2 regions of the Cupriavidus oxalaticus genome follow, and region 1 is predicted to be linked to the other one. Evidence: predicted binding sites of a transcription regulator. Region 1 holds the regulator's gene; the other holds the start of a gene.
What was found. The regulator LexA, encoded in region 1, represses DNA repair genes until DNA is damaged. The targets are predictions, from matches to a motif close to ACTGTATNNNNATACAGT.
Positions count from the first base shown of each region.

Region 2: a site for LexA is predicted at 2,000-2,017, ahead of imuA (translesion DNA synthesis-associated protein ImuA). Genes of this name have one in related genera too.

Region 1 is NZ_CP069812.1:2,276,560-2,280,973, reverse strand. Features, by position in the region: gene JTE92_RS22950 (hypothetical protein) at 652-930, shown strand; tRNA gene JTE92_RS22945 (tRNA-His) at 1,032-1,107, shown strand; gene JTE92_RS22940 (hypothetical protein) at 1,210-1,560, shown strand; gene JTE92_RS22935 (hypothetical protein) at 1,597-1,767, opposite strand; gene lexA (transcriptional repressor LexA) at 1,881-2,537, opposite strand; gene JTE92_RS22925 (asparaginase) at 2,820-3,812, shown strand; gene rpsF (30S ribosomal protein S6) at 3,925-4,299, shown strand; gene priB (primosomal replication protein N) at 4,377-4,414, shown strand, end outside.
Region 2 is NZ_CP069811.1:1,018,349-1,022,762, forward strand. Features, by position in the region: gene JTE92_RS04580 (aromatic ring-hydroxylating dioxygenase subunit alpha) at 1-754, opposite strand, end outside; gene JTE92_RS04585 (LysR family transcriptional regulator) at 1,005-1,907, shown strand; gene imuA (translesion DNA synthesis-associated protein ImuA) at 2,068-2,982, shown strand; gene JTE92_RS04595 (Y-family DNA polymerase) at 2,915-4,414, shown strand, end outside.

The DNA of each region.
Region 1 (4,414 bases):
CGTAAAGGGTTTCAAAGGGATTCCCCTAATTCGCCGGGGCAGGGCACTTTTTTACACTGTGCCTGCCCTCGAATACAGGGCTTTCTTCAACTGATTATTCAGCCCGCTTCGGCGGGCTTTTTTTTCGTCGGCGCGTCCGGCGCTTTTCGTTTACCCGAATGGTGTAATTCCCGGATGACAGTTACATTGCAACGGCCTTCAGGGCATTTGAGATCGCTAAAGTTAAGAGTCCGCGCTGCGGACTCTTTTTTTGCCCTGTTGCGATCGCACCATTCGAGCCGATTTGACCGCACGGCATGGAAAAGAGTTCCATCGGTCACGCCTGGTGCGCGAAATCTATCGCGAAGTATGGCTGATGCCGACGTCCAGCGTTCCGTAGGCCGTAATCCCCGACTCCCGTCCATCGGCTCCGCCGCCCGCACAGCCCGCCAGGGCCGCGACCATTCCCAGCAGCGACAAGACTCCCGCCAGGCGTCCAAGCATTGTTCGCATGCTCCTTCCTTGCAATCTTCCAGAAGATGGTTGGGCCACGGCCAATGCGCCAGGTTCCGGCGAACCTCTGTCGCGCCCGCGTACCGCCCCCATCTCTGGCAACCTGGCCTGCGTGCTACGATTCTTCGCATCGCCACAGGCGAATGGACGGCAGCAAGCGTGGACAAAGCGAACGCAAACAACGAAGAGTCATTCGGCGAGGTGTTTGAGGACTTCAGGCTGGTCTGGGTCGCTGAACCACTACAGGATGGCAAATGGACGGCGCGCTACTGCTGGCACCACGGCACCTCGGAAGCGTCGGGCAGGGCGCTGCAGGAGGCCGTCCTCAACGGCAAGTCACGGCGGCTGCTGGGCCACTTCGACACCGAGGCGGAGACCATTGCCGCCATCAAGCAGGCAGTGTTGCTGGAGGCCAAGTGGCAGCCGCGCAAGGCGTGATGCAGGCCCCGAAAAAATTTGTGCGGAATACTAGCCATCTCGGAAAAGTGTTTGTATAATCTTGGTTTTCGTCGATCAGCGCTTCGCTGATGACCTCTACGGTGGCTGTAGCTCAGTTGGTAGAGTCCAGGATTGTGATTCCTGTCGTCGTGGGTTCGAGTCCCATCAGCCACCCCAAGTTGCCAAGCAAAACAGCGCCTTTACGGGCGCTGTTTTGCTTTCTGGATCTGATTCCAAAGGGTTCATATGTTCCTTCGAGCAGCGGTAGTGGGCGCTGGCGTGGCAGTGGCCGCGATGATGGCCGGGTGTGCCACTGGCACGTCGGAAAAAGACATTCGTGCGCGTCCCCCGATGCGCTTGTTCACGCCGGCAAAAATGGCTGACGTTGCCAAATGCCTGCGCAACAATCTCGGCGATGAGGCGACGGTCGTCAACCTGCCGGCACGGAACCAGACGGAAATCCGGATCGGGCAGCCAAACGGCAGCGGCGAGTTTGCCTATGCCTACCTGATTTCGCTGACGGCCAGGCCTGATGGCACGGCCGTCGAACTCCGCAAGACCAATACATGGTTCCCGCAGATGACGCCGGAAGAACTGGAAACGGAAACCAAGGCGTGCGCGCGTAGCTGATTCAGGGCAGGGCGCAGGTCAGAAAGTGGCGCCGCTTCAAACGGCCAGCTTGTTCGTGGTTTCCAGTTCAAGCATCCTGCAGATAGCGGCCATGCTGCCTACCATGGTCCGGCGCTGCGCGCCCTGATAAACGCGTACGCCCTTGCACTGGCGGAAGGGTACCGGCTTGACCGGGCGGCGGGCGGCGACGTCGTGGGTTTGCGGCATGGTTGCACCTCTTTTTTCAGGCAAAAGCGGGGTCAACACCCGGCAAGCCGGGCGGCGTCTGCAAAGCAATGGAGCGTGTGGGTCCGTGCAGGCGCAAGGCCTGCCGTGCCCGGCTAGAAGCCGGAGGATCGGATCAGGCCGACCGCGATGCCTTCCAGCGAAAACTCTTCGCGCCCGGGTTCAACGATGATGTTGGCGAAGTCCGGGTTTTCCGCGATCAGCTCGATATGACCGCCGCGGCGCTGCAGGCGCTTGACTGTGACATCGTCGCCGAGCCGTGCCACCACGATCTTGCCGTTGGGCGCTTCGCTGGCGCGGCGCACGGCGAGCAGGTCGCCGTCGAGAATGCCGGCGTCGCGCATGCTCAGGCCGCGTACGCGCAGCAGATAGTCGGGGCGTTCATCGAAGACCGAGGCATCGACCTGGTACTGGCGGTCGATATGCTCGGCGGCAAGGATGGGGCTGCCGGCGGCAACGCGCCCCACCAGCGGCAGCGTCAGCTGCAATACGCCAGGGACAGGCAGCGAGAACTGGTCCGGCATTTCCGAATCGCTGCGCGAAACCTTCAGGCGGATGCCGCGCGAGGCGCCCGGCGTCAGCTCGATCACGCCCTTGCGGGCCAGCGCCCGCAGGTGTTCTTCCGCGGCATTTGGCGAGGAAAAGCCGAATTCGGCAGCAATTTCGGCGCGCGTGGGCGGGAAGCCGGTACGGCGGATCGTACTGCGGATCAGATCGAAAATCTGCTGCTGCCGGGGTGTCAGGGTCGCCATGGGATCGCCGTTCCGTGCGGGCGCGCTGGGCAGGGGTGGGAGCGGGTTGCCCACGAACGGGGCTGTCCGCAAATCCTGCATCCGGCGGGCCGGGCACTGTATGTTTAAACAGTATGCTGTGATTTTATACAGTATCGGCGTCAGCGCAAGCAGAATTTTTGGCGGCGCGCGGTGACCGATAGGCCTCGGCGCACGCCATGCAGGCGGAGGTCCGCCATTACAATCGCGATTCGATGCGCCCTGCGCATGCGTTACCTTCCTGTTTCCTGCCCCCCAGCACCCATGAACCAATTGCCTCGCATCGTTGTATTGGCTACCGGCGGCACCATTGCCGGCGCTTCGGGCAACCCCGCCAGCAGCGCACACTACCAGGCGGCCACCGTGCCCGTCTCGTCGTTGCTGGCGGCGGTGCCGGCGCTGAAGTCGGTGGCGCGGATCGAAGCCGAGCAGGTGGCGCAGGTCGACAGCAAGGACATGACCTTCGCGCTGTGGGCCGCGCTGGCGGCGCGCGTCGAACACTGGTCTGCGCAGGCGGATGTGGCGGGCATCGTGATCACGCACGGCACCGACACGCTGGAAGAGACCGCGATGGCGCTGCACCTGACGCAGGCGTGTCCGGTTCCGGTGGTGATGACGGCAGCGATGCGACCGTCCACCTCGCTATCCGCCGACGGCCCGCTCAACCTGCTCGACGCGGTCCGGGTGGCGGCGCATCCGGATGCGTGCGGTAAGGGCGTGCTGGTGGTGCTGAACCAGCAGATCCACGCGGCGCGCGATGTCGCCAAGGCGCATACGTCGGCGGTGGATGCCTTCGTGTCCCAATGCGGGCCGCTCGGGATGGTGCAGGATGACTACGTGCGCTTCGCCCGCACGCCCCGGCAGGCATGGGCGATCGGGCCGATGCCACGCGCATGGCCGGTGGTTGAGATCGTCGCAAGCTACGCGCAACCGGGCCGGATCGCCGTCGACGCGCTGGTGCAGGCCGGCGTGGCGGGCCTGGTGGTGGCCGCGGCCGGCAATGGTTCGATACATGAAGTCCTGGCGGAAGCCCTGGTGGATGCCGCCATCGCCGGCGTGGCAGTGGTGCGCAGTTCACGCACCGGGGCAGGCCATGTGGCGATTCCGGCGCACCCCAGCCCGTCCGATGGCGTTTTTGTCTCTGCCGCGGACCTGAACCCATACAAGGCGAGGGTGCTGCTGGCACTGGCGCTTGCGGCGGATCCTGCGCTGGCGCGGGACCCCTTGCGCCTGCAGGCAGCGTTTGCCCAAGCCTGAGGCAGGCTTGCTGCTTGCACGGCGGACCGGCGCCGGGCTATAATTTACGGCTATTCAACCTTGCCACACCGGACTCGTGACGCCCGGGTGGCTAATCCCAAAAGGAGCGTCAATGCGTCATTACGAAATCGTCTTCATCGTCCACCCGGACCAGAGCGAACAAGTGCCGGCCATGATCGAGCGCTACAAGCAGCTCGTGACCTCGCAGAACGGCAACGTTCACCGCGTGGAAGACTGGGGCCGTCGCCAGATGGCCTACATGATCCAGAAGCTGGCCAAGGCTCACTACGTTTGCCTGAACATCGAATGCGGCAAGGACACCCTGGCTGAACTGGAACACGCGTTCAAGTTCAACGACGCCGTCCTGCGCCACCTGATCGTGCAGACCAAGAAGGCCGAGACCGCTCCTTCGCCGATGATGAAGGAAGTGCAGCGCGAAGAAGCCCGCAAGGCTGCGCAAACGACCACCGAAGGCCAGCCCGCCTGAGTGCGGACTGCGGTGCGAGCCACGGCTGACAGCGTCGGCCAGGGCGGCACCGATGGCAAACAGCAAGAGGCCCCGCGTTGAACCAGCTTCGGCTTGCCGCCACGTTGGCGGAACG
Region 2 (4,414 bases), on a different replicon from region 1:
TCGCGGCATGGCGGAACTCGGCATCCATCACCAGGCGGGCCTTGTTGTCCGCGCGCCAGAGCCCGAACGTGACAAACCACGTATGCAGCAGGCCGGGGTGGTAGGGATCCTTGATGTTCTCCTGCATCAGCTTCCAGTTGCCCGGAATGCGCTGCTTGTTGTAGCCCAGGATCTTCAGCTTGCGGCCATTGAACAGGCGGTCGAAGTAGCCGAGGAGGTCCGGCCCGAGATAGGTCTCGAGCGAGGGGACGTCGTGGTCGAACGACGCGAACACGACCCCGCCTCGCGTCGCGACCTTCAGTTGCGTGAGCCCATGCTCCTGCGGCTTGAAGTCGGCGGGCATGCCACCGTTGACCTTGCCGTCCTGCCTGACGCCGCGGCGCAGCGGCACCCCTTGCAGGTTGCCCTTCAGGTCGTAGTTCCACTGGTGGTAGGGGCAGTGGAAATCCTTCCGGTTGCCGCTGCGCTCCCGGCAGAACTTCATGCCGCGATGGGCGCACACGTTCTCGACGACGTTGATCTCGCCGTCCTGGTCGCGCACCAGGATCACGGAGCGCTCGCCGAGCGTGGTGCGCTTGAAGTCGCCGGGATTCGGGATTTCGGCCTCGAGGCCGACATAGTTCCAGTGACCGCGGTAGAAGCAGCGCTCGAGCTCGCGCTGGTAAAGCTGCGTGTCCGTGTAGACGCGGAACGGGATGCGGCTGATGCTGTCGTCGGCCCACACTGGGCGGTCTTCATGGGAGGCAGTTGCCATGGCTGTTTCCAAAGAGGCGAGCGGAATCCGCGCGCGGGCCCGGCGGGCCTGTGCGGCGTCTGTGTGCTTGGGGTGACTTCAGGGAGGGATTCCCCAGGGCGGGCTATTGCCGGGGAAGGGCGGGATTCATGGGGGCGTCTCCGTATGTCCGTATGTCTTTTCGTATGGAAAGGATCATCGGACATCGATCGCAATAAACCAATAGAATCCAGGCTATAGTTGATATTCACAGAATCAATAAAGGTGGCCGATGGAACTGAAGGACGTCGACCTGAACCTGCTCGTCGTGTTCGATCAGCTGTTGCGGCAGGGGACCGTTTCCGGCACGGCCAGGGCCATGAACCTGAGCCAGCCGGCCGTCAGCAATGCTCTGGCCAGGTTGCGGACCTTGCTGGGCGACCAGCTCTTTGTACGGAGCAGCAAGGGAATGCTGCCGACACCACTTGCACAGGAACTGGCCGAGCCGGTAAGCCATGCGCTGGAGTCGTTGCAGGCAACGCTGAGTCACAAGCTGACATTCGATCCGTTGCGCAGCGTGCGCGCCTTCCGGATCGCCATGACGGATATCGGCGAGGTGCATTTCATTCCGCCGCTGATGGGTGCGCTTGGGCAACGTGCGCCAGGCGTGACGGTGACCACGGTGCGCAATACGGCGGTCGACCTGGCGGCCGAGATGAGCCAGGGAAGGATCGACCTCGCTGTCGGCCATCTGCCTGAACTCAGTACGGAATTCTTTCAACGGCGCCTGTTCCAACAGCGCTATGTCTGCCTGTTCCGCCCCGGTCATGCGATGGACAAGAAGAAGGTCAGCATGCGGGACTTCGAAGCCGCGGAGCATGTGGTGGTCACGGCGGCAGGCACAGGGCATGCCCGCGTCGACGAGCTCCTTGCCCAGGGCGGCGTACAGCGGAGCATCCGGCTGCGCGTCCCGCATTTCGTGGCGCTGGCGGACATCATTGCCACCACTGACCTGGTCGCCACCGTCACCTGGACCTTTGCGGAACGATGTGCCAGGTACTTCGGGCTCCGGTACGTCAGCCATCCGTTCGCGCTGCCGGCTATCCAGATCAATCTCTTCTGGCATGCCCGGTATCATCGCGATCCTGCGAACCAGTGGCTGCGCAACGAGTTTATTGAACTGTTTTCGGAATAAGGTCTCGATCGCGCGCGAGTTCGTAGTCCAGCTGATTCCGGTTCCCCCGCATTGGGCGTCCTTCGCACGCTACCCCTTGCGCTCGCCTCGATACTGTATAAATATACAGTTATCGTAAATATCCGATGCCCTCGTCTCCCGAGAGCGACTTCCACTTCACATGCCTGCGCAATCGTACGCAGCCCCGCCCATGGCGGCGGAAGGCTTGTTTTTCCCTGCGCCGACGCCGGCCAAGTCCGCAGCCCCGGCAGCCCCCGCTCCGCGGCAGCAGGCGCTGTCGGCGCTCGAGCAGCGCTATCCGGGCCTGTGGCGCGCCGGCCAGCTTGGCCGCGCCGGCAGCGCAGCGGTGTGCCCGACCGGGTATGACGCGCTCTCGGCCGAACTGCCCGGCGGGGGCTGGCCGGCCGGCGGCCTGACCGAACTGCTGACCACGCAGGGCGGCGCGGGCGAACTGCGCCTGCTGCTGCCGGCGCTGCGCGCGCTGGCCGGGGCGGGGCGCCGCGTCGCGCTGGTGGCGCCGCCTTGCCTGCCCAATGCGATGGGCCTGGCCGCGGCCGGGCTGCCGGCGCGCCAGCTGTACTGGCTGCGCCCGCCCGCCGGCGCGGCCAAGGGTGCGCAGCAGGCCGACATGCTGTGGGCGGCCGAGCAGGTGCTGCGCAGCCAGGCCTTCGGCGGCGTGCTGGTGTGGCTGCCCACGGCCCGGCCCGAGGCGCTGCGCCGGCTGCAGGTGCTGGCCCAGGCCGGCGACGCGGTGGTGTGGGCGCTGCGCCCGGCCGCGGCGCTGCGCGAATCGTCGCCGGCGGTGCTGCGCCTGCTGCTGGCGCCGCACCCGGGCAATGTGTTGTCGATCACCTTCCACAAGCGGCGCGGCCCGGTGCGCGATACCCCGTTGCTGCTGCGCCTGGGCGGGATGGAGGCGGCCACGCGCACGGCCGCCTGGCCCGTGCCTGCCGGCGCGCCGGCCGCCGCGCGCTCCGTTGTGTCCTCGTCTTCTCAGTCTTCTTCCGATGCCGTACTGGATCGCGGTGCACCTGCCGCGCCTGCCCCTGGACGCACTGCAGCCCACCTGGCCTGAGCCAGCTGCCTGCGGCCCATCCTCCGCCACCGGTACGCTGCACCATGCGCTGCCAGTGGCGGTGATGGCGCAGGAGCAGGTGGTGCTGGCCAACGGTCCCGCGATGCAGCTGGGCGTGCGCTACGGCATGCGCCGCGGCGGCGTGCAGGCGCTGTCGGCGGACATCGTGCAGCTGGAGCGCGACCCGGTCGCGGAAGAGGCGCTGATGGAAACGGTGGCGCTGGCGCTGCTGCGCTTCACGCCGGCCGTGACGTTCGACGAGGAGCCGGAGTCGGCCACCGTGATGCTCGACGTCACCGCCAGCCTGCGCCTCTTCGGCGGCCACCGCGCGCTGTGCCGCGCGGTGCGCGCCTGCGTGCGCCAGCTCGGCACCATTGCCCAGGTGGGCAGCGGCCCGACCGCGCACGGCGCCGCCTGGCTGGCGCGCCAGCCGCTGCGGCGCACCCGCCGCGGCGTGGTGCGCCCCGCGCGCCGGGCGGTGGGCATGGCGCGGCTGCACCGGCTGCTCGACCGCCTGCCGGTCGAGGCGCTGCACACGCTGGCCGACCCGGCCTGGCTCGACGGCATCGGCTGCCGCACGCTGGGCCAGGTGCGGCGCCTGCCGCGCGCCGGCCTGACCCGGCGGCTGGGCCCGGCGCTGCTGGCGCGGCTGGACCAGGCCTATGGCGAGGCCCCGGCGCGCTTTGCCTGGTACGCGGCGCCGCCCACGTTCGCGCAGCGCATGGACCTGTCCGGGCGCATCGAATCCGCCGAAGGCGTGCTGGCCGGCGCGCAGCGCCTGCTGCTGGCGCTGGCCGGCTGGCTGGCGCTGCTGCAGGCCGGCGTCACGCGCTGCGTGCTGGTGCTGGAGCATGAGCGCTACCGGCGCGGCGTCGATACCGAAGGCACGCCGGTCGTGCTCGGCCTGGCCCAGCCCAGCCGCGATCCCGCGCACCTGTCGCGGCTGCTGCGCGAAAAGCTCGACAAGCTCAACTTCCACGCCCCGGTCACCGGCCTGGCGCTGCGCGTGGAAGCGATGCAGGCCTGCGTGCCGCAGAGCGACGCGCTGTTCCCCGAGCCCGGCGGCTCGCCGGAAGACCTGGGCCGCCTGCTCGATACGCTGATGGCGCGGCTGGGCCGCGACAACGTGCTGCAGCCGCGGCCGCTGGCCGACCACCGACCCGAGCGCGCCAACCGCTGGGTGCCGGTCGACGAACCCCAGCCCGGCGGCAAGGCCGCCGCCATGCCGGGCCCGCTGCCTGAGCGCCCGCTGTGGCTGTTGCCGCAACCGCTGCCGCTGCCGGTGCAGCAGCACCGCCCCAGCCACGGCGGGCCGCTGGCGCTGCTGAGCCGGCCCGAGCGCATCGAGGCCGGCTGGTGGGACGGCGCGCTCGCCACGCGCGATTACTTCATCGCCGAGCGCGCCGACGGCCTGCGCTGCTGGATCTATCGC